Regions from separate parts of the Kineococcus haloalkalitolerans genome, predicted to be linked through region 1. Evidence: riboswitches for the same ligand, from Rfam matches in the RefSeq annotation. Region 1 holds a riboswitch; the other holds the start of a gene.
The links. A riboswitch is a leader RNA that binds a small molecule or an ion and turns the genes downstream of it on or off. The one in region 1 is predicted to bind cyclic di-AMP.

Region 1 (11,531 bases):
GAGACCCGGCCCCCCGGGCGGTGACGCTCAGGCGCGCGCCAGCCCCACCGCCCGGGGCACCAGGTCCACGACCCGCTCGACGTCCTGCTCCGTCGTCGTGCGCCCCAGCGTCAGGCGCACGGCGGTGCGGGCGGTGTCGGCGTCCAGGCCGCACGCCAGCAGCACGTGCGAGGCGTCCTCGGAACCGGCCGCGCACGCGGACCCGCTGGAGCACGTCACGCCCAGCGCCTCCAGCTCGGCCAGGACGGTCTCCCCGCCCACGCCGGGGAAGCAGAACGAGGCGTGGTGCGGCAGGCGCCGCACCGGGTGGCCCGTCAGCCGCGCGCCGGGCACCGCGGCCAGCACCGCGGCGACCAGCCGGTCGCGCAGCCCGGCCAGGCGCCGGGACTCCTCCTCGCGGGCGGCCTCGGCCAGGTGCAGGGCCACGGCGGTGCCCACGGCGGAGGCCACGTCCACGGTGCCCGAGCGGCGTCCGCGCTCCTGCCCGCCGCCGTGCAGCACGGGTTCCAGCGCGAGGGCGCCGCGCACGTGCAGGAAACCCGCCCCGCGCAGCCCGCCGAACTTGTGCGCGGAGGCCGACAGGGCGTCCACCCCCAGCGCGTCGACGTCCAGCGGCAGCGACCCGGCCGCCTGCACGGCGTCGGTGTGCAGGGGGACGCCGCGCGCGCGGCAGACCTCCGCCACGTCCGCGAGCGGCTGCACGGTGCCGACCTCGTTGTTCGCGTACATCACCGACACCAGCGTCGTGCCGCCGGTCACGGTGCGCCGCAACGCCTCCAGGTCCAGCAGGCCGTCGTCGTCGACGCCGACGACGTCGACGCGGAAACCCTCCGCGCGCAGCGCCAGCGCCGTCTCCAGGACGGCCGGGTGCTCGACCGCGGAGACGACGACGTGCCGCCCGCGCGGCGCGGCCCGCGCGATCCCCGTCACGGCGAGGTTGTCGGCCTCGGTGCCGCCGCCGGTGAACACCACCTCGCCCGGGCGCGCGCCCAGGACGCCGGCCACGACCTCGCGGGCCTGCTCCAGCGCCTCGCGGGCCTCGCGCCCGGCCGCGTGCGCGCTGGACGGGTTCGCCGTCACCCGCGTCAGGTACGGCCAGACGGCCTCCAGGACCTCCCGGCGCGGCGGGGAGGTCGCCGCGTGGTCCAGGTACAGCGGCTGCGGGTCCGCGGGCGCGCTCACGAGCCCGTCCCCGTGCGGGCCCCCACCAGCACCTCCACGTCCAGGCCGAGGTCGAGGGTGCGGGCGTTCTGCGTCAGCGCGCCCACCGAGACCACGTCGACGCCGGTGGCGGCGATCGCCCGCACGGTGTCCAGCCGCACCCCGCCGCTGGCCTCCACGAGCGCCCCGGCCGCCCGGGCGCGGCGCACGCCCTCGGCCAGGTCGGCCAGGGCGAAGTTGTCCAGCAGCACGACGTCGACGCCGGCGGCCAGGACGGCGTCGAGCTGGTCGAGGCGGTCGACCTCCACCTCCACGACCGTGGTGTGCGGGACGCGCTCGCGCGCCGCGCGCAGGGCGGCCGTCACGTCCAGGCCCTCGGCGAGCAGGACGGCCAGGTGGTTGTCCTTGACGAGCACGGCGTCCGACAGCGACCAGCGGTGGTTGCGCCCGCCGCCGGCGCGCACCGCGGCGCGCTCCAGCGCCCGCAGTCCGGGCGTCGTCTTGCGGGTGTCGGCGATCCGGGTGCCCGTGCCGGTGACCTCCTCGACGAACCGGGCCGTCAGGGTCGCCACGCCCGACAGGTGCTGCAGCAGGTTCAGCGCGACCCGCTCGGCGCGCAGCACCGCCAGGGCGGTGCCCTCCACGCGGGCCAGCACGTCGCCGGCGGCGAACCGGGTGCCGTCGGGCAGCAGGTCGTGCACGGCGGCGGTGCCGCCGGTCAGCGCGGCGGCCTGCGCGAACGCCTCGCGCGCGGCCGCGCCGCCGGCCAGGACACCGGGTTCGCGCGCGCGCAGCTCGGCGCGCGCCCGCGCGTCGGCCGGCAGCAGCGACTCGCTGGTGACGTCGCCCCACGGGGCGTCCTCGGCGAGCGCGGCCGCCACGACGGCCGCCACGGCACCGAGGGGGGCGGCGGGGGTGCTGGGAGCGGTGCTGGTCACGGGGTCCTCACGAGGGTGCGGCGCCGGGGGGAGGCCGGCGGGAAGGGGTGGTCGCGGCGGTGGTGGGCGCCGACGCTCTCCTCGCGCGCCTCGGCGGCGGCCACGAGCAGGCGCCCGGTCAGCAGCAGGGCGGCGTCCTCCAGGGCGCGGCGGTCGGGGCCGGAACCCCCGCTCGCGTCCCACGGGTCGAGGTCGGCCGGTTCCTCCTCCGGGGTGAGCAGCTTGCGCGCCACCTGCAGGCCCGCGGCCTCGCGGGCCAGGCCGGCGTGCTCCCACATCGCCGCCCGCAGGTCGCGGCGGGCGACGTGGGAGGCCTGCGCCGCAGCGGGTCCGGGCAGGTGCAGGACGTCCTCGCCGGCGGGCAGGACGAACGGCCCGCGCCCGGCGAGGACGGAGGCGGCGACGCGGCGCGCGACGACCACGGCCTCCAGCAGGGAGTTCGAGGCGAGCCGGTTGGCGCCGTGCACGCCGGTGCAGGCGACCTCCCCGGCCGCCCACAGGCCCGGCACGGTGGTGCGCCCGTCGGTGTCCGTGCGCACCCCGCCCATCCAGTAGTGGGCCGCGGGCGTGACCGGCACGGGCTCGGTGGCCGGGTCGACGCCCTGCGCCCGGCACATCGCGGCGATGCCGGGGAAGCGCACGTCGAACGGCACGCCGGTGCGGGCGGCGACACCCGTGGCGTCCAGCAGGGCCGGTCGCCCGCCGCGGGCGGCCATCGCCGCGGCCAGCGCGCGGGCGACGACGTCGCGCGGCGCCAGCTCGGCCCGCTCGTCCACGGCCGGCATGAACCGGTGCCCGGCGGCGTCGAGCAGGACCGCTCCCTCACCGCGCACGGCCTCGGAGACGAGGAACGGCTCGGGCAGCGCGGCCGCCGTGGGGTGGAACTGGTACATCTCCAGGTCGGCGACCGCGGCGCCGGCGCGCCAGGCGGCGGCCACGCCGTCGCCGGTGGCCACGGGCGGGTTCGTGGTGCGGGAGAACAGCTGCCCGGCGCCGCCGGTGGCCAGCACGACCGCGCCGGCGCGCACCCGGTGCGGGTGCTCGCGCCCGTCGGCCCCGCGCACCAGCAGGTCGGCGCCGCGCACCGCGCCGTCCTCGACGAGGAGCCCGGCCAGGCAGGCGCCCTCGAGGACGCCGGTCGCGCTGCGGCGCACCGCGTCCGCGAGCGCGGCGGCGATGACGGCGCCGGTGCGGTCGCCACCGGCGTGCAGGACGCGCGCCCGCGCGTGGGCGGCCTCCAGGCCCAGCGCCCAGGAGCCGTCGGCGGCGCGGTCGAACACCACGCCCCACTCCACCAGCCGGCGCACGGCGTCCGGCCCGGCGGCCGCCAGGACGTGCGCGGCCGCGGCGTCGGTCAGCCCGGCGCCGGCGGCCACGGTGTCCGCGGCGTGCGCGGCGACGTCGTCCGGGCCGGTCGCCGCGGCCATCCCGCCCTGGGCGCGGGCCGTGCTGCCGTCGCCGAGGGCGGTCTTGGTGGCCAGCAGGACGTGGACGCCGGGACGGGCGGCCAGCTCCAGCGCGACGGCCGCGCCCGCCAGCCCGCCGCCGACCACGAGCACGTCGCAGTCGGCGCCCGGCAGGGCGCCCGGAACGACGTCCCGCCCGGCGTCCGCGGTCACGGCACGACCGCCAGCATCCGCTCCAGCGCCGTGCGGGCGTTCCGGGCCACGTCGTCGTCCACGCGCACCCGGTTGACGACCTCGCCGCGCACGAGCGCCTCCAGCACCCACGCCAGGTAGGCGGGGTGGATGCGGTACATCGTCGAGCACGGGCACACGACGGGGTCCAGGCACGTGATCGTCAGGTCGGGGCGGGCGTCGGCCAGCCGCCGCACCATGTTGATCTCGGTGCCGATCGCGAACGACGTCCCCGCGGGCGCGGCGTCCACGACGGCCTGGATGTACTGGGTGGAACCGTTCTCGTCGGCGGCGTCGACCACCTCGGCCGGGCACTCGGGGTGCACGACGACGCGCACGGCCGGGTCGGCGGCGCGGGCGGCCTCGATCTGCTGCACGGTGAACCGCTGGTGCACCGAGCACCAGCCGCGCCAGAGCAGGACGCGCGCGTCGAGCAGGTCGTCGGCGGAGTTCCCGCCGCGCGGCTTGCGCGGGTCCCACACCGGCATCGCGGAGACGGGCACGCCCATCGCCTTGGCGGTGTTGCGGCCCAGGTGCTGGTCGGGGAAGAACAGCACCCGCTGCCCGCGCTCGAACGCCCACTGGAGCACCTGCCGGGCGTTGGAGGACGTGCAGACGATGCCGCCGTGCTCGCCGCAGAACGCCTTCAGCGCGGCGGAGGAGTTCATGTAGGTGACGGGGACGACGGGGACCCTCCCGTCGGCGTCGGGCTCGCTGCCGTACAGGGCCTCCAGCTGCTGCCAGCAGGCGGTGACGGCGTCGATGTCGGCCATGTCGGCCATCGAGCAGCCGGCCGCGAGGTTCGGCAGCACGACGGCCTGGTCGGGGCGGGTGAGCAGGTCGGCGGTCTCGGCCATGAAGTGCACGCCGCAGAACACGACGAAGTCCGCGGCGTCGCGCTGCTGGGACTGCCGGGCCAGCTGGAAGGAGTCGCCGACGAAGTCGGCGTACCGGACGACCTCGTCGCGCTGGTAGAAGTGCCCGAGGACCGTCAGGCGCTCGCCCAGCGCCTCCTTCGCGGCGCGGATGCGCCGGTCCAGCTCCTCGCCCGGCAGCAGGCGGTACTCGGCCGGGATCTGCTGCTGCACCGGCGTGGTGGCCGGGGCGACGTCCTGCCGGGAGGCGCCGGCGCCGTAGGTGGGCAGCGGCAGCGGGCGGCCCGGGGCCGCGTCGAACTGCCAGGGGCCGGTGGGCAGGTCGGGGTCGCACGTCTGCTCCTCCACCCGCCCCGGGGTGCGGGCGAGCAGCGCGATCTGCGTGGGGACGGACGCCACGGCGTACCTCTTCTCGTCGGGCCCGGCGGTGCCGCGGGCTCTCGGGGGGACTGCGGGAGTTCGTGCGGAGGGTTCAGGCGAGCGGGCCGGCGGGCGCGAACGGGCCCGCCGACCCCTCGGGCACGACGGCCCGGTACAGCTCCGGCGGCCGGTGCCGCCCGCCGGACTGCCGTTCACCGGTGGCCACGACGGAGCCGGAGCGCTCCACCTGGCGGCGGAAGTTCGCCGGGTCCAGCGGCCGCTGCAGGATCGCCTCGTGGACCTCGCGCAGCTCGGCCAGCGAGAACCGCTCGGGCAGCAGGTGCAGGGCCACGTGGGCGTGCTGGACCTTCGTCCGCAGCCGCCACAGCGCGTACTGGACGACCTCGTCGTGGTCGAAGGCCAGGCCGGTGCAGTCGTCCGCCGCCGTCCAGCGCACGTTCTCCTCCTCGACGGCGTGCTCGGCGAGGTGGTTGCGCACGAGGGCGGAGTAGACGACGGACACGACGCGCTGGCCGGGGGAGCGGTCGGGGCGGCCGAAGGTGTAGAGCTGCTCCAGGTAGCTGGGGCGCAGGCCGGTCGTCTCGGCCAGGGTGCGCCGGCCGGCGTCGCTGAGGCTCTCGTCCGTGCGCACCCACCCGCCGGGCAGCGCCCACCGCCCGCCGTACGGGTCGCGCGTGCGGCGCACCAGCGGCAGGTGCACGCGGCGGTCGCCCGCGCGGTCGGGCAGGAGCGCGAAGATCACCGTGGAGACGGCGACGAGGATCGCCCGCTGCGACTGCTCCACAGACCCCTGCCACTCCCTCGCGCCCACCGGCCCCGGGCGGACCGGCCGCGGCGGGGAGTAAGGGTGGTTCTGACAACAACTGCCGGAGCAGGGTACGACAGCGCTCGCCGCGGTGTCGAGCGGTTCCGGCGACCGCGCGGCCGGCTCCCGGCACCCGGTTCGCGGGCGGCGAAACGGGGGTGACACCGGCGCCGGGCCGACGTACGGTCGGAGGACACGGGAAGGGAGGTGGTCCGGTACATGAGTTCTCATCGGACGCGTGAGGTGGCTGCCCGCTAGCAGCTGCGTGATGGACGCGGACCGCTCTGGTCGCCCCGCGCAGCGCGGCGAATCCACGGCAGTCACCGGGTCCCCGGGCGCCGGCTTCGTCCAGCCGGCCCCGTCCCGAGCGATCGGGACGGGAAGAGCCCGGGGACTTCCTCGTCCCCGGGCCCGGTCGTGCTCGTGCGGTGCTGCTCAGACGGTGCGGACGACGTCCTCGTAGGGCAGGCGCGGCAGGCGCGGGTGCGCGGCGTCCTGCTCGGCGACGCCGACGTTGACCACGGCGAGGACCTCCTGGTCCAGCCCCGCGAAGAACGCCTCCTCGATCGCCGGCGCGTCGATGCCGGTCATCGGGCCCGCGTCCAGGCCCAGCGCCCTGACGCCGATCACCAGGTAGGCCAGCTGCATGGCCCCGTTGAAGACGGCCGTGCGGTGGCGCGGCTCGTCGTCGGCGAACAGGTCCCGCGCGCCGGGGAAGTGCGGGAAGACCTCCGGCAGGCGGTCGTGGAAGTTGCGGTCCGCGGCGACGACGACCGACAGGGGCGCGCGGCGCACCTTGTCGCCGTTGCTGCCGGCCATCATGGTCGCCAGGCGCTCGCGGGCCTCGGGCGTGCGCACCAGCAGCAGGCGCACGGGCTGGGTGTTCATGCTCGTGGGCGCGTACTTGACGAGGTCGTAGATCGCCCGGACCTGCTCGTCGGTGACCTCCTCGCCGGTGAAGGTGCCGGCGGTGCGGGCCTCGCGGAAGAGCAGGTCGGCGGCGGCCTCGTCGAGGCGGCGGGTGTCGGTGGTGACGGTCACGGTGAGTGCCTCCGGTCGGGTGGGACGGTGCTTGAAGCGACAACATCCCACGGCCGGGAGGTGTTCCGCGCGCCGGGGCGCGCCACCCGTCCGGCCCCGGACCAGGAGCGCGGCGGGGCTCAGCCCCTGACGCGGGCGTAGTCCGCCAGGGACCGGCGGCGCTCCTCGGCGTGGTCGACGATCCGCTCCGGGTAGCCGTGCGCGTAGCCCTCGACGTGCTCCCACGGCTCGTGGGCGGCCTTCCCCGGCAGGTGGCGCAGCTCCGGCACGTAGCGGCGCACGTAGTCCCCGTCGGGGTCGAAGCGCTTGCCCTGCGTGACCGGGTTGAAGATCCGGAAGTACGGCGCGGCGTCGGTCCCCGAGCCCGCCACCCACTGCCAACCGTGGCTGTTGCTGGCCAGGTCCGCGTCGCGCAGGCCCCGCATGAAGGTGCGGGCGCCGAAGCGCCAGTCCACGTGCAGGTCCTTGACGAGGAAGCTGGCGACGATCATCCGCACCCGGTTGTGGACCCAGCCCACCGTCCGCAGCTGGCGCATCCCGGCGTCCACGACCGGGTAGCCCGTGCGGCCCTCCTCCCAGGCGCGGAAGTCCTCGCCCGGCTCGGTGTACTGCAGCGCCTCCAGCTGCGGCCGGTAGTACTCGCGCGCCGTCTCCGGGCGGTGCCACAGCACGTCGGCGTAGAAGTCGCGCCAGGTCAGCTCGTCGCGGAAGGTCCGCGCCGACTCCGCCGCCGCCTCCGAGCGCCGGTGCGCCAGCGCCGCCAGCAGCGTGCGCGGGTGCAGCTCGCCCCACTTCAGCGCGTGCGACAGCTGCGAGGTGCCGTCCAGGTCCGGGCGGTCGCGGTGGTCGGCGTACTCGCCCAGGGCCGACGCGAGGAAGCGCTCCCAGCGGTCGTGGGCCGCCGCCTCACCCGCCGGGGGCAGCTCGACGCCGCCCGTGCCCGGCTCCTCCGGCCAGTGCGCGCCGTCCACGCCCTCCCCGGCGTCCGCCGCCCAGCGCACCCGGCCGGGGGTGTCGGCCGGCGCGGGCCAGCCGTGCGCGCGGTGCGCGCGGGCGAAGGCGGAGAAGACCTTGAACGGCTCCCCGGAGCCGTTGAGCAGGGTGCCCGGCCCCACCGCGTAGGGGGTGCCGGTGCGCACCAGCTCGCGCCCGTCGGCGGCCAGCGCCCCGGCCACGGCCTCGTCGCGGCGGCGCCCGTGCGGCCCGGCGTCGGCGCTGACGTGCACCCGTGCCGCCCCCGCGCGGGCGGCCACCTGCGGCACGAGGCGCTGCGGGTCCCCGCGCTCGACGACCAGCCGCCCGCCGAGGTCGGCGTCCAGGGCGCGCAGCGAGCGCAGCAGGTAGGTGCGCCGCACGTCGCCCGAGGGTCCCCACAGGGCCGGGTCCAGGACGAAGAGGGGGACGACCTCGCCGTCGGCGGCGGCCTCCAGCAGGGCGGGGTGGTCGCGCAGCCGCAGGTCGCGGCGGAACCACAGGACGCTGCGGCCGGCCTGGCCGGAGGGGCGCGCGCTCACGCCCGGCGACGCTAACCGCCGCCGCGCGCGCCCGCGAGGCGTGGGTGCGGCGCGGGGCGCGGGGCCGGCCGGCCCGGACCGCCGTCGGCCAGGGGTGCTGCCCGGGGGCCCCGTACCGGAGAATGGTCGTCGTGAGCGACCTCATCGACACCACCGAGATGTACCTGAAGACGGTCTTCGAGCTCGAGGAGGAGGGTGTCGTGCCGATGCGCGCCCGCATCGCCGAGCGCCTGCACCACTCCGGGCCCACGGTGTCGCAGACGGTCGCCCGCATGGAGCGCGACGGGCTCCTGCACGTGGGCGCCGACCGCCGCCTGGAGCTGACCGACGCCGGGCGCACCAAGGCGATGCGCGTCATGCGCAAGCACCGGCTCACCGAGCGGCTGCTCACCGACGTCATCGGGCTGGACTGGCCGCTCGTGCACGAGGAGGCGTGCCGCTGGGAGCACGTCATCTCCGAGGAGGTCGAGAAGCGCCTCGTCGACATCCTCCACCACCCGCAGTCCGACCCCTACGGCAACCCGATCCCGGGCCTGGAGGAGCTGGGCGAGGTCGGGCCGGCCGAGCCGTTCCGCGCCGAGGGCGTGCGCCCGCTGACCAGCCGGGACCTGGCCGGGCGCGACCTCGTCGTGCGGCGCCTGGGCGAGCCGCTGCAGACCGACGTGGACCTGCTGGCCCGCTTCGCGCGCGCCGGGGTGCGCTCGGGGGCCACGGTCGTGGCCACGAGCGTGCCGGGCGGTCTGGAGGTCGCCGTCCGCGGTGGCGGGGACGGCGAGGACGGTGGAGTGGTGAAGCTCACGACGGCCGAGGCCAACCACGTCTTCGTCGCCGAGACCGCGTGAGCCCGGCCGTTCCCACCAGCCCGTTGTCACCCGATGTTCATCGAAGGTCACGTGACGCCACCTGTTCGGCACGTCCTCGTGACCGGTGCGTGACATCGGTGTGAGCCGTCGGCTACTGTTCCCGCCGTTCCCCGGCCACTGACCGGGGAGCCCTCCCGCGGACGCCGAGCCCTGCCAGCGCGGAGAGGTCCCCCGACAGACCCATGGCAGGGACGGGGAAACCAACTTCCGGGCAGCCCCGCCTCCGGGCGGAGCGGTCCTCGGGGTGAAGCCGGCGAGAGCCGGCCGGGCGAGACTCCCGCCCGAACCCGACAGCTAACCTCGCAGGCGTCGGAGAGGCCCACACCTGTGACGACTCGCGTCCCGGCGCGCCACCGCGCGCCCGTCCGCCCCCTCACCCCCCTCACCGGTCTCGCGGAGACGGTCGGCCGCAGCGCCGGCGCCGCCGGCCGCGGTGTCGCCGTCCTGGCCGCCGCCGGGGGGCTCGCCCTCTCGGTCGCCGCCCCCGCCGGTGCCGCCCCCGCCCCCGCCGCCGTGGACGCCTCGGTCCGCACCGCGGTCAGCGCCGCCTTCGGCACCAGCCCCGTCGGCGTCGTCGCGGCCCCGGCCACCGCCGCCGCGCAGGTGGCGACCACCGCCGCCTTCACCACGGTGCCCACCCCCGCCCCGCCGCCGCCCCCGCCGCCGGCCCCCGCCGTCGTGCGCGCCGAGCGCGCCGCCAGCGGCGTCGCCCCGGCCGCGGTCGTCCCCGCCGTCGCCGCGGCGCCCGCCGTCGCGGCCGCCCCGGCCGCCCCGGTCGTCGAGCACGCGCCCGCCGTCCCGCTCGGTCAGCAGATCCTGGACGTCGCCAGCCGCTACGCGGGCGTGCCGTACGTGTACGGCGGCAGCACCCCGGCCGGCTTCGACTGCTCGGGCTTCACCAGCTGGGTCATGCGCGAGATCGGCGTGGAGATCCCCCGCACCGCCAACGCCCAGAAGGGCGCCGCGGCGCCCCTGGCCCGCGAGCACGCCGTCCCCGGCGACCTCGTGTTCTTCTCCAACCGCGGCGGTCGCGCCTACCACGTCGGCATCTACGCCGGCGACAACATGATGTGGGACGCCCCGCGCGCCGGGAAGCCCGTGCAGCTGCGCACCATCTGGTCCTCCGCCGTCACCTTCGGCCGGGTCGCCCCGGTCTGACGGACGGCCACCGGCCACCGCGTCCACGAGGCCCGGTCCCCCGCGGGGGACCGGGCCTCCGCGCGTCCCGGGGGTGGCCGGCGGGCGCGACGGGGCGCGACACGGTGTGACGTGGCTCAACCCGCCTGACTCCGGCGCCGGCCGGACGTACAGTGCGACCACGACGACCGCACGCGCGTCCGGGAGGCCCGCCATGGGTGTCACACCGCCGCACCACCATCCGGTGGTCCACCGCCATCCGGTGGTGCACGCGCGTGCCCACGTCGCCGATCTCAGAGGCGCCGTCCCCCCGGGGGACGGCGCCTCTCGTCGTCCGGGCCCCTGTGTGGAGGTGTCGATGCGCACTCTCGTGCTGAACGCCGGCTACGAACCGCTCGCGGTGGTGTCCTTCCGCCGCGCGCTGGTCCTGGTCCTCGCCGGCAAGGCGTCGGTCGTCCTGGCGGACGCCGACCCCGTCGTCGGCGCCACCGTCAGCCTGGAACGCCCCTCCGTCATCCTCCTGAGCCGCTACGTGCGGGTGCCGCGCGGCAGCGTCGTGCCCGTCAGCCGGCGCGGGGTGCTGCGCCGCGACCACCAGCGGTGCGCCTACTGCCGCGGTCACGCCACGACCGTCGACCACGTCCTGCCGCGCAGCCGCCGCGGCCCGGACACGTGGGAGAACCTCGTGGCCTGCTGCGTGCGCTGCAACAACGCCAAGGGCGACCGCACCCCGGAGGAGATGGGCTGGTCGCTGCCGTTCCGGCCCGCCGCCCCGCGCGGGGCCTCCTGGGCGGTGCGCGGCGCCGAGCAGCCCGACCCGCGCTGGGACGAGTACCTGGCCACCGCCGCCTGAGCGCTCGCCGGCCCCGCCGGGCCCCACCGGCCCGAAACCCGGTGGAGCACCGGCGGGGCCGCCCCCTAGCGTCGGGGTGCCCGGTGCTCGCCGGGGGAGCCGACGGGGACGGGGGCAGGGGTGCGCACGCTGACGGCGCGCCGGCTGGCCGGTCCGGCGAGCGCGGTCGCGGCCGCGCTGGCCGTGCTGGCCGCGGTGGGGGAGACCGTCGCCACGGTGGTGACCGGGCGGCTGGCCGCCGGACCCACCGCCCCGGCCCTGGCGCTGCTGGCGGTCCTGCTCGTGGGGGCCAGCCTGCTGGACACCGTCGGGCGCACCGTCTTCTC
Region 2 (11,531 bases), on a different contig from region 1:
TCCTCGTCCACGAGGACGCCGCGCTGCCCGGCGCGGCGGAGTTCCTGGCCCGGCTGGTCGACACCGGCCGCCGGTTCCTCGTCCTGACGAACAACTCGATCTTCACCCCGCGCGACCTGGCCGCGCGCCTGTCGCGCAGCGGCATCACGGTCCCCGAGGAGGCGATCTGGACGTCGGCGCTGGCCACGGCGGACTTCCTGGCGCGGCAGATGCCGGGAGGGTCGGCGTACGTCATCGGCGAGTCCGGCCTGACGACGGCCCTGCACGAGGCGGGGTTCACCATGACCGACCGCGACCCGGACTACGTCGTCCTCGGCGAGACCCGCACGTACTCCTTCGAGGCGATCACCCGGGGGATCCGCCTCGTCGAGGGCGGGGCGCGCTTCATCGCGACGAACCCCGACGCCACGGGTCCCTCGGCGGAGGGGTCGCTGCCCGCGACGGGGTCGGTGGCGGCGCTCATCACGCGCGCCACGGGCGCCGAGCCGTACTTCGTCGGCAAGCCGAACCCGATGATGTTCCGCTCGGCGATGAACCGCATCGAGGCCCACTCGGAGACCACCGCGATGATCGGCGACCGGATGGACACCGACGTCGTGGCCGGCATCGAGGCGGGGCTGCGCACGTTCCTGGTGCTCACCGGGTCGACGCGGCGGGAGCAGGTGGAGCGGTTCCCGTTCCGCCCCCACCGCGTCGTGGACTCGGTGCAGGACCTCGTCGCGCTGGTCTGACGCGCGCGCCGGGGCGCCGCCGCGACGTCAGGCGCCGGCGCCCAGGACGTGCGCCATGACGCGGTGCCCGCGCGCCTCGGAGTGCCGGCTCTGCCGCTCCAGGGAGCGCGACAGCAGCAGGTGCGCGTAGCCGTCGGAGGGGCTGCGGCGCACCAGCTCGCGCGCCTGGGCCTCCGCCTTGGCGAGCATCGCGGCGCCGAAGTAGGCGCGGGCCAGCAGCTCGCGCAGGGCGCGGTCGTCGGGGTGGCGCTCCAGCAGCGGCTCCAGCGAGGAGACCGCCTCGGTGAACCGGCGCTCCTCGACGGCCTCGCGCGCCAGGCCGAAGCTGAGGGCGTCGAACGAGCCGGGGGTGCGGCCGGGGGCCTGCGTGGTCATGCCGGTGCAACGCGGGCCCGCCCGCCGGGCTTCCCGCGGCCGGGCGCGCGGGGTCGGCGGGGGGCCGGCGGGGGGCGCGGGTCAGCCCCAGCCCAGCTCGTGCAACCGCTCGTCGTCGATGCCGAAGTGGTGGGCCACCTCGTGCACGACCGTCGTGCGCACCTCGTCGACGACCTCGTCGCGGTCGGCGCACACGGCCAGCGTGGGGTTGCGGAACACCGTGATGCGGTCGGGCAGGGACCCGGCCGCCCACCAGGAGCCGCGCTCGGTGAGCGGGGTGCCCTCGTAGACGCCCAGCAGGTCCGGCGGCAGCGGCGGCTCGGGGTCGTCGGCCACCAGGACGACGACGTTGTCCACGAGCCGGGCCAGCTCGGCGGGGATCTCGTCGAGGGCGTCGGCGACGGCGTCCTCGAACTCCTCCTCGCTCATCGCGACGCGGTGCGGGCCGGCACCGCTCACGCGGGCACCGCCGCCCGGCGCGGGGACGGGCGGCTCAGCGGTCGGCCACCAGGACGGGGGCGCGGCCGAAGCGCAGCCGCTCCACGCTCACCGAGTCGACCGCGACCGCCGGGACACCCGCACCGGCCCGCCCCGCGGCCCGCTCGACGCCGCGCACGGCGAGGTCGCGGGCCGCGGCGGCGTCCGGCGCGCGCAGCGAGACGGTCTCGAAGACCGCCGCGCCGCCCAGCGCGGGCGTGGCGGGCCGGTGACCGAGCACGGTGACGCGGAAGCGAGCCATGCACGGATCGTGCCCGCCGCACCACGAACTGTCTAGATACGGCCCTCAGGGTCGTCTCAGCAGCAGCGGGCGCCGGCGGCGCCCGCGCGGGCGTCGGCGCGGCGGCGCTCGAACTCGCGCCGGCTCAGCGGCCGGTGGCCGTGCTCGGCGCACCCGGCCAGGTACGCCTCCCAGCGCGCTTCACCGCTCACCTGGTGCAGGTACCAGCGCAGGCCCGCGACCAGGCGCCTCACCGCGGCGCCCCGGCCGTCGTCCGCTCCGCCAGCGCGCGGCGCTCCTCGGGCGTGGGCACGATGCCCGCCGGCTCCACCAGGCGCGAGGGCCGCGCCGGCACCTCGGTGGTGGGCAGCGACCCGCCGGCGCGCAGCGCCCGCACCACGACGACCACCGCGTTGGCGAGCACGACGAGCACGAGGAGCGCGAACACCGACTGCAGCACGCCGTTGACGGTCGAGTTCGTGATGACCTGCTGCATCTGGCCGGCGTCCCGCGCGGGGGCGAGGACCTCGCCGCGGGCCTGCGCCTCGCGGAAGCGGGCGGCGTTGGCGAAGTAGCCGATGAGCGGGTCGGCGGAGAACACCTTCTGGTAGCTGGCGGTCATCGTGGTCGTCAGGTCCCACGCCAGCGGCACCCCCGTCACCCACGCCCAGCGCAGCCGCCCGTGCTTGATCAGCAGCGTCGTCGCCAGGGTGAGGGCGATCGCCGCGAGGAGCTGGTTGGCGATGCCGAACAGCGGGAAGAGCTGGTTGATGCCGCCCAGCGGGTCGGTGACCCCCACCCACAGGAAGTACCCCCAGGCGCCGACGACGACGGCGCTGGACAGCAGGATCCCCGGCCGCCACGACAGGTCGCCGAAGCGCTTCCACACGTTGCCGACGGTGTCCTGGAGCATGAACCGGCCCACCCGGGTGCCGGCGTCGACGGCGGTGAGGATGAACAGCGCCTCGAACATGATCGCGAAGTGGTACCAGAACGCCTGCAGGCCGCCGCCGAACGCCTCGTGGAACACCTGCGAGATGCCCAGCGCCAGGGCCGGGGCGCCGCCGGTGCGGGAGACGAGGCTGGGTTCCTCCACGGCCTGCGCGGCCGCGGTGAGGGTCTCCGGCGTCGTGGCGAACCCGAGCCCGGTGACGAACTGCGCGGCGGAGACGGGGTCGCCGCCCGTGGCCCCGGCCGGGGAGTTCATCGCGTAGTAGATCCCCTGGTCGATGACCGAGGCGGCGATGAGGGCGCTGATCGCGACGAAGCTCTCCATGAGCATGCCGCCGTAGCCGATGAGCCGGACCTGGCGCTCCTTGGCGATCATCTTGGGCGTCGTGCCGGAGGCGATGAGCGCGTGGAACCCCGACAGGGCTCCGCACGCGATGGTGATGAACACGAACGGGAACAGCGAGCCGGCGAAGACCGGGCCGTTCCCCTCGCGGGCGAAGTCGGTGACGGCCTGGTTGGCCAGGACGGGCCGGGCCACCAGCAGGCTGGCCGCCAGCAGCACGATGACGCCGATCTTCATGAACGTCGACAGGTAGTCGCGCGGGGTCAGCAGCAGCCACACCGGCAGCACCGAGGCGACGAACCCGTACGCGACGAGGGCGATGACCAGCGTCTCCGGGGACAGCGTGAGGTCCTCGGCCAGGCCGAGCTGCTCGACGTAGCCGCCGCCGACGATGGCCGCCAGCAGCAGGACGACGCCGATCCCGGTGGCCTCCAGCACCTTGCCGGGGCGCAGGTAGCGCAGGTACACGCCCATGAACAGGGCGATGGGGATGGTCAGGGCGATGGAGAACACGCCCCACGGGGACTCGGCGAGGGCGTTGACGACGATGAGCGCCAGCACCGCCAGGATGATGATCATGATGGCGAAGACGGCGACGAGGGCCGCGGCGCCGCCGACCGGGCCGATCTCCTCGCGCACCATCTGCCCCAGGCTCTTGCCGTCGCGGCGCATCGAGAAGAACAGGACCGTCAGGTCCTGCACGGCCCCGGCGAAGATGACGCCGACGACGATCCAGATCGTCCCGGGCAGGTAGCCCATCTGCGCCGCGAGCACGGGCCCGACGAGCGGGCCGGCGCCGGCGATGGCGGCGAAGTGGTGGCCGAACAGCACGCGCCGGTCGGTGACCTCGTAGTCGACGCCGTTGTGCAGGCGCTCGGCCGGGGTGGCGCGGGAGTCGTCGGCGCGCAGCACCCGGTACGTGATGAACCGGGCGTAGAAGCGGTAGGCGATCGCGTAGGAGGCCAGCGCCGCGAACAGGATCCACAGCGCGTTGACCTCCTCGCCGCGCGCCAGGGCGAGCACCGTCCAGCAGGTGGCGCCGACCAGCGCCACCAGGGTCCAGACGACGACCGAGCGCGGCGAGGGCCGCCGGCGCGGCAGCCGTGCTCCTGCCTCGTGCTCCGTGGGGGTGTGACTGGGCACCGTCCGCCTCCTCGCGGTCCGTGGGGTGGTCCGCGGCAGATGGTGGACCCGTCACGCCCCGCTGTCGCGCCGGACGCGCCGGTGACGACCTCCGGGGGCCGGCGAGCTCAGTACAGGTCGGTGCGCCGGTCGGCGAGGTAGGGGTTGGCCCGCTGCGCGGCGGCGACCCGGCGCGGGTCGACGGTGGCCCGCAGCAGGGCCTCGCCGTCGCGGGCGCTCGCCAGCACGGCGCCGGAGGGGTCGACGACGCTGCTGCGGCCCACGTAGACGAGGTCGCCCTCGGCGCCGACCCGGTCCACGTAGGCCACGTACAGCTGGTTCTCCCACGCCCGCACCCGGACCAGCTCCTCGGCCACCCAGGCGAACGGCTCCATCTGCGCGGTGGGCACGGCGACGAGGTGGGCGCCGGCCAGCGCCGCGGCGCGCACGGCCTCGGGGAACTCCACGTCGTAGCAGACGAGCAGCGCGACCCGGACGCCCCCGGCGCCGGGCAGGTCGAACGTGGTGACCAGGCGCCCGCCGGGAGCGAAGGTGCCGCGGTCCAGCTCGCCGAACAGGTGGGCCTTGCGGTGCCGGGCCAGGACCTCGCCGTCGGCGCCGACGGCCAGGGCGGTGTTCCAGCAGGCGCCGCCGTCCAGCTCGGGCAGGCCGGCGACCACGGCCAGGCGGTGCCGGCGGGCGACCTCGGCCACGCGCTCGGCCAGCGGCAGCCCGGCCAGGCGGTGCACCGCCTCCCGGCCGACGGCGTACCCGGTGAGGACCATCTCGGGCGTCACCAGCAGGTCCGCCCCGCCGGCGGCGGCCTCCGCGGCCGCCGCGTCGAGCGCGGCGAGGTTCGCCTCCACGACCGCGGGGTCCCCCGGCTCCCCCGGCTCGCCGCTCGTCCCCGCCGTCTGCCAGCACGCCAGCTCCACGCGGGCAGCCTAGGCCGGGCGCACGCGGGCGGTCGGCGTTCGGGCCGGGGACCGCGGTCGTGGCAGGATCGCCCGGTGCGATTGGCTGACCAGCTCGACGGCAAGCGGCTCCTGCTGACCGGTGTCACCGGCTTCATCGGTGAGGCGCTGGTGCAACGGCTGCTGGTGGACCTGCCGGGGACCCGCGTGGTGGTGCTCGTGCGCCCCAAGCCCGGTCAGAGCGGCGAGGACCGCGTGCGGGCCCTGCTGCGCAAGCCGATCTTCGCAGCGGCCGGGGACGTCGACGACCTGCTGAAGACGCGGGTGGAGGTCCTCGAGGGCGACCTGGCCTCGGTGCCGGAGTTCCCCGCCGACGTCGACGTCGTCGTGCACTGCGCGGGCGACGTCTCCTTCGACCCGCTCATCCAGGACGCGTTCACCACCAACGTCCTGGGCACGCAGGCGATGGTCGACCGCACGCTGGAGGCCGCGGCCGCCTCGGGCCGGCCCGTGCACTACGTGCACGTGTCGACGGCGTACGTGGGCGGGCGCCGCCGCGGCGCCGTCCCCGAGCGCGCGGTCGAGCACGAGGTGGACTGGCGCAAGGAGACCACCGCGGGGCTGCAGCTGGCCGCCCGCATCGAGGAGGACTCCCGCCTGGAGCCGCGGCTGCGCGAGTTCCTGCGCGCCGCCGAGCGCGACCACGGCCGCGCCGGGCCGCTGAGCGTGGCCGCCGGCGCGGAGGAGCGCCGGGTCCGCTGGGTCGTCGAGCAGCAGAAGGCCGCGGGCAAGGAGCGCGCCCGCACCCTGGGCTGGACGGACTGCTACACGTTCACCAAGGCGATGGGCGAGCGCCTCGTGGAGGAGGTCGCCGCCCCGGTGGTGCCCACGACGGTCCTGCGCCCCAGCATCGTCGAGTCGGCCCTGCAGCACCCGCACCCGGGGTGGATCGAGGGCTTCAAGATGGCCGAGCCGATCATCCTGGCCTACGGCAAGGGCGAGCTGACGGAGTTCCCGGCCGCCCCCGACTCCGTGCTCGACGTCGTGCCGATCGACCACGTCGTCAACGCGATCATCGCCGCCTCCGCCGCTCCGCCGCCGCTGTCGCAGCCGGCGTACTACCACGTGTCCTCGGGCAACCGGAACCCCATCACCTTCCGCGGCCTGTACACGCACGTGCGCAACTACTTCGTCCAGCACCCCTTCGACTCCTCCCCCGAGGTCATGCCGACGTGGCAGTTCCCCGGGGTCGGCAAGGTCGAGCGCAAGGTGCGCACCGGCGAGCTGCTGACGGCCGCCGGTGAGCGCGTCCTCGCGCTGGCGCCGCGCTCGGAGCGGGTGCGCCAGGTCTCCCGCAAGATCGACGGCACCCGCCGCCAGGTGGAGTTCGCCCGCCGCTACATGGACCTGTACAAGGCGTACACCGAGGCGGAGCTGCGCTTCGTCGACGACAACACCCTGGCCCTGCACCGGTCGCTGGACCCCGCCGACGTCGAGGAGTTCGGCTTCGACACCTCCGTCATCGACTGGAAGCAGTACTGGGAGGACACCCACTGCCCCAGCGTCACCGGGCAGATGCGCAAGTACGAGCAGATCCGCGCCCGCCGCAGGGCCGCCGAGCGCTCGGGCCCCCGCGACCTGGTGCCCGCCACCCCCGGTGGCCCGCCCGTCCTGGCGGTCTTCGACCTCGCCGGCACCCTGCTGCCGGGCACCGTCGTGGACACCTACCTGGAGCTCCGGCTGTCCGGGCTGGGCGCGCCCGCGCGGGTGGCCGAGTTCGGGCGCGTGGTGCGGAACCTGCCCGGCTGGATCGCCGCCGAGCGCAAGGACCGCGGCAGCTTCCTGCGCTCGCTGTTCCGCGGCTACGCCGGGGTGGACCTCGACGTGCTCGAGCGCTTCGTGGACGACGTGCACGGTCCCAAGCTGCTGCACCGCGTCAGCTCCGACGCCCTCAAGCGCATCCAGGCCCACCGCGACGCCGGCCACCGCACCGTGCTCATGACCGGCGACGTGCGCACCGTGACGCGGCCGCTGTCCGGGCTGTTCGACGAGGTGGTGTGCACCGAGCTGGAGGAGGAGGTCGGCGCCGACGGCGTGCGCCGCGCCACGGGCTTCCTGACCTCCCCGCCGCTGGTGGGCGAGGCGCGCGCGGCCTGGCTGCGCCGCTACGCGGAGGTCGAGGGGGCGGACCTGGCCGCCTCCTACGCCTACGCCGACTCCCACTCGGACCTGCCGCTGCTGAAGGCCGTGGGCAACCCGACGGCCGTCTCCCCCGACGTGCCGCTGTTCCGGGTCGCGCGGGCCTCGCGCTGGCCGGTGGCGGACTGGGCGGCGACCTCGCCGACGCTGCGGCTGCGCGTGCCGCAGCAGGTGCTCGCCGGCACCGACTGACGGGCCGGGGCCGCGCCCCGGCCCGGCCCGTCCGCGGGGGCGTTGCCCGCCGGTCGTGGGAGGATGCGCGGGTGCTGCCGTCACCGTTGCTGAACGCGCCCGGCACCGCGCGCGAGGAGGTCCGTCGATGACGACGCTCACGACCACGCTGATGGCCGCCGGCGGGCGGCGGCGGGTGCTGCCCGCGCTGCGCGGCAAGCTCCCCGGCCGCGGTGCGACCGCCCCCTCCGGCGGCGCCCCGGGCGGCCCCGGCGGGGACGACCCGCACCGCGTGCACCGCAACGACTGGGTGCGCTCGGGCCCGGCCACGGCCGTGCGCTCGGCGCTGCAGCGCGCCGTGCTGCACCCCCTGCTGACGGCCGAGCTGCGCCTGGAGGTGCACGGCGCCGAGCGCCTGGACGCCCTGGGCGGGCCCGCGGTCCTCGTCGCCAACCACTCCTCGCACCTGGACGCGCCCGTCATCCTGGACGCCCTGGGCCCGCGCCGGCGCCGGCGGGTGGCCGTGGCGGCGGCCGCGGACTACTTCTTCGACGTGTGGTGGCGCGCGGCCCCCTCCGGGCTGGTCATCGGCACCTTCCCGCTGGAGCGGCGCGGCGGCCGCGGCGCCCAGGCCTCCTCGCAGCTGCTGGCCGACGGCTGGAGCCTGGTGATCTTCGCCGAGGGCGGGCGCAGCTACACCGGCGAGATGCGCCCGTTCAAGAAGGGCGCGGCCTACCTGGCCCTGGAGGCCGGGGTGCCCGTCGTGCCGGTCGCGCTGCGCGGCACGTACGAGGCGATGCCCCCCAAGCAGAACTGGCCGTCGAAGGGGCGCCCGCGGGTGTCCGTGACCTTCGGCGAGCCCCTGCACGGGCGCCCGGGCGAGCGCGCCGGGGACTTCACCCCGCGCATCGAGGAGGCCGTGGCCAAGCTGCTCGCCAACAGCTGAGCGGCCGCCGCGCACGGCCCGCCGAGGGCCGTCGCGCAGCGTGAGATGTGCCACACGCACGGCCCCCGTGCTGCTCCGTCCGGGCCGCGGACGGGCCCGCAGGTCACGATCGGGCCACGGGGAGGTGTACGGGAGCGCTCCGGCTTGTTACCGTCACTCCGCTCCCGAGGCGATCGGGGGCACGGCCGCGGACACGCCGAGTCCTGCCCACCGCGCCGGTTCACGATCTCCGACGGGCAGGAGCGGGGGACCCATGGTTCCTCGGACGACCGGCCGGCACCGCCGGACGGGAGTCCTCGGGGTGAAGCCGCCCACGGGCGGCCGGGTCAACAACCTTCGACCCGAACCCGACAGCTCACCTCGCAGGCGTTGGAGGTAGACAGCCATGCCCGCGACCCGTCGCGCCCCCGCACGCCCCCGCACCCTGCGCCGCGCCCTGCTGGCCGCGGCCGCCGCCGGCGCGGCCGGTGCCGCCCTCGTCGGCCCCGTCTCCTCCGCCTCGGCCGCGCCCGAGTCCGAGTGGGACCGCCTCGCCGTCTGCGAGTCCGGCGGCAACTGGGCCATCAACACCGGCAACGGCTACCACGGCGGCCTGCAGTTCAGCCCCCGCACGTGGTCCGGCTTCGGCGGCGGGCAGTTCGCCCGCTACGCCTACCAGGCCACCCGCGAGCAGCAGATCGTCGTCGCCGAGCGCGTCCTGGCCAAGCAGGGCTGGCGCGCCTGGCCCTCCTGCTCGCGCAAGCTGGGCCTGCGCGGCGCGGCCGACCCCGTCGGCGCCGAGCAGCGCCTGCTGAACCCGGCCCCGCCGGCGCCGGTGTGGGAGTCCGCCCCCGCCCCGATCCCCGCGGCCGCGCCCGCCGAGGCCGCCCCCGCCGCGGCCCCCGGCGGCCGCACGGCCGTCGTCGCCCCCGGCGACACCCTGTACCGCATCGCGGCCCGCAACGGCGTGGCCGGCGGCTGGGCGGCCCTGTACGACGCCAACCGCGGCACCATCGGCGCCAACCCCGCGCACATCCGCGTCGGGCAGGTGCTCGTCCTCCCCTGAGGAACCCCGGGGGGCTGACCGCTCCCCCGCGCACGAGGGCCCCGGACGCGCCGCGCGCGTCCGGGGCCCTCGCGCGTGCCGCGCGTCAGCCGCGGGCGGGCGGCTCGCCGTGGTCGGGCACCGGCAGGCGCTCGCCGCCGCGGCGCATCGACTCGTGGGCCACGATGCCCGGCAGCGTGAAGCGGGCCGCGACCCACGCGTTGACGGGCGGCAGCGTCCCGTCGGTCACCGAGCGGACGAAGTCGTCGGCGAGGAAGTGGTGGCTGCCCTCGTGGCCGTTGCGCGCGCCCTCGAACTCCGCGGGCAGGCGGCTGCGGTCGTGCACGGGCGCGCACCCGGACGTGAAGGCCGCGCGCAGCGCCGGGGAGACGTCCGCCAGGGCCGGGTCGTCGGCGGAGCCGGAGCGGGCGTGCAGGTGGTCGGTGACGTCGTCGACGCGCTCCTTGTCCTGCCAGACGCTGCTGCGGGCGGTCTGCTCGAAGCTGGCGCCGGTGCCGAAGAAGCTGAAGCGCGACTCCTTCAGGTGCGAGGGGTAGCCGACGCGGCGGAACTCGTTGGTGCGCATCGCGCCGCCGCCGGCGAGCTCGAAGAGCGCGGTCGCGTTGGACACGTCGTTGTCCCACATGCTCACCGAGCGGTCGAAGACGCCGTCGCCGCGGCGGTCGGGGGTGCCGATGCAGCTGACGCTCGTGGCGTGCGTGGGCAGGGCGCCCAGCACCCCGCCGACGGCGTGGGTGGGGTACAGCATGGGCGGGTAGCTGGCGGTGGCCTTCCAGTCCTCCCCGCCGGAGTAGCGGTAGGCGTCGTAGAAGCCCAGGTCCATGTCGTGGACGTAGTCGCCCTCGGCGTAGAAGACGTCGCCGAGCTCGGCCAGGCGCTGGCGCACGTAGACGACGGCCGGGTTGTAGTAGCTCGTCTCGCCCATCATGTAGACGAGGCCGGTGCGCTCGACGCGCTCGACGACCGCGGCCACCTCCTCGGCCGTGATGGCCATGGGGACGGCGGAGTAGACGTGCTTGCCGGCGTCCAGGGCAGCGGCCACGAGGGGCCCGTGCGTCCAGCGCTGGGTGAAGACCGCGACGGCGTCGACGTCGGAGGCCAGGACGTCCTCGACCGAGGGCAGGGTGCCGGCCAGGCCCTGCTCGGCCACGAGCGCCTCGGCGCGCTCGGGCAGGAGGTCGGTGACGTGGATGTCGCCGACGCCGGGGTGCAGGGACCAGAGCTTGGTGAAGGACCCGGCGAACTGGCCGGCGCCGATGACGGCGAGGCTGAAGGTCATGGGAGGGAGGGCTCTCTCGTCGTCGAGCAGGACTCCCGAGTTCTACGCCGGAACCTCACGGCCCGTCAAGGACGGCGCAGAGCCGATCACCACCGCCACCGCTCGCGCTCGACGTTCCACCGCGGAAGTCACGAGGGCGGGTGCGGGACCTGACCGAAGACGTGCCGCCGCACCCAGGCGTGCACGGCGACGGCGGCCGCGGCGCCCACGTTGATCGACCGCGTCGAACCGTACTGACCGATGGCCAGCACGGCGCGGCAGCGCGCGAGCGCCTCCGGGCTCAGGCCCGGCCCCTCCTGGCCGAACAGCAGGACGCACCCGCGGGGCAGGTCGTACGTCTCCAGCGGCACCGAGCCCTCGACGTTGTCGACACCCACCAGGGGCAGGTCCCGCTGCGCCGCCCACGCGGCCAGCGCCTCCGCGTCCGGGTGGTGGTGCACCGACAGGTACCGGTCGGTGACCATCGCGCCGCGCCGGTTCCACCGCTTCGCGCCGACCACGTGCACGCCCGCGACGTTGGCCGCGTTGGCCGTGCGCACGATCGAGCCGATGTTCGCGTCGTGCTGGTGGTTCTCCACCGCCACGTGCAGGGGGTGGCGGCGGGTGTCGAGGTCGGCGACGACGGCCTCGTTCGACCAGTAGCGGTAGCGGTCCACCACGTTGCGGCGGTCTCCGTCGCGCAGCAGCTCGGGGTCGTAGCGCGGGTCGTCGGGCCACGGGCCCTCCCACGGGCCGAC

Region 2: it holds a riboswitch for cyclic di-AMP, as region 1 does, so the genes downstream of both, ACRYMY_RS17900 (LysM peptidoglycan-binding domain-containing protein) here and ACRYMY_RS04280 (C40 family peptidase) in region 1, are expected to answer to the same signal.

Annotation. Positions count from the first base shown of each region.
Region 1 is NZ_JBJLSH010000006.1:19,437-30,967, reverse strand. It holds gene ACRYMY_RS04325 (oxidoreductase) at 1-2, shown strand, start outside; gene ACRYMY_RS04320 (cysteine desulfurase family protein) at 28-1,182, opposite strand; gene nadC (carboxylating nicotinate-nucleotide diphosphorylase) at 1,179-2,099, opposite strand; gene nadB (L-aspartate oxidase) at 2,096-3,718, opposite strand; gene nadA (quinolinate synthase NadA) at 3,715-5,010, opposite strand; gene ACRYMY_RS04300 (NUDIX hydrolase) at 5,084-5,776, opposite strand; gene ACRYMY_RS04295 (malonic semialdehyde reductase) at 6,233-6,838, opposite strand; gene ACRYMY_RS04290 (cryptochrome/photolyase family protein) at 6,958-8,352, opposite strand; gene ACRYMY_RS04285 (metal-dependent transcriptional regulator) at 8,484-9,194, shown strand; cyclic di-AMP (ydaO/yuaA leader) riboswitch at 9,378-9,539, shown strand; gene ACRYMY_RS04280 (C40 family peptidase) at 9,543-10,373, shown strand; gene ACRYMY_RS04275 (HNH endonuclease) at 10,711-11,205, shown strand; gene ACRYMY_RS04270 (ATP-binding cassette domain-containing protein) at 11,326-11,531, shown strand, end outside.
Region 2 is NZ_JBJLSH010000061.1:5,317-16,847, reverse strand. It holds gene ACRYMY_RS17945 (HAD-IIA family hydrolase) at 1-731, shown strand, start outside; gene ACRYMY_RS17940 (tetratricopeptide repeat protein) at 759-1,106, opposite strand; gene ACRYMY_RS17935 (metallopeptidase family protein) at 1,188-1,535, opposite strand; gene ACRYMY_RS17930 (hypothetical protein) at 1,600-1,845, opposite strand; gene ACRYMY_RS17925 (CstA-like transporter-associated (seleno)protein) at 1,902-2,078, opposite strand; gene ACRYMY_RS17920 (carbon starvation CstA family protein) at 2,075-4,261, opposite strand; gene ACRYMY_RS17915 (nitrilase-related carbon-nitrogen hydrolase) at 4,369-5,175, opposite strand; gene ACRYMY_RS17910 (SDR family oxidoreductase) at 5,251-7,545, shown strand; gene ACRYMY_RS17905 (lysophospholipid acyltransferase family protein) at 7,673-8,470, shown strand; cyclic di-AMP (ydaO/yuaA leader) riboswitch at 8,674-8,854, shown strand; gene ACRYMY_RS17900 (LysM peptidoglycan-binding domain-containing protein) at 8,856-9,515, shown strand; gene ACRYMY_RS17895 (Gfo/Idh/MocA family protein) at 9,601-10,794, opposite strand; gene ACRYMY_RS17890 (TrmH family RNA methyltransferase) at 10,923-11,531, opposite strand, start outside.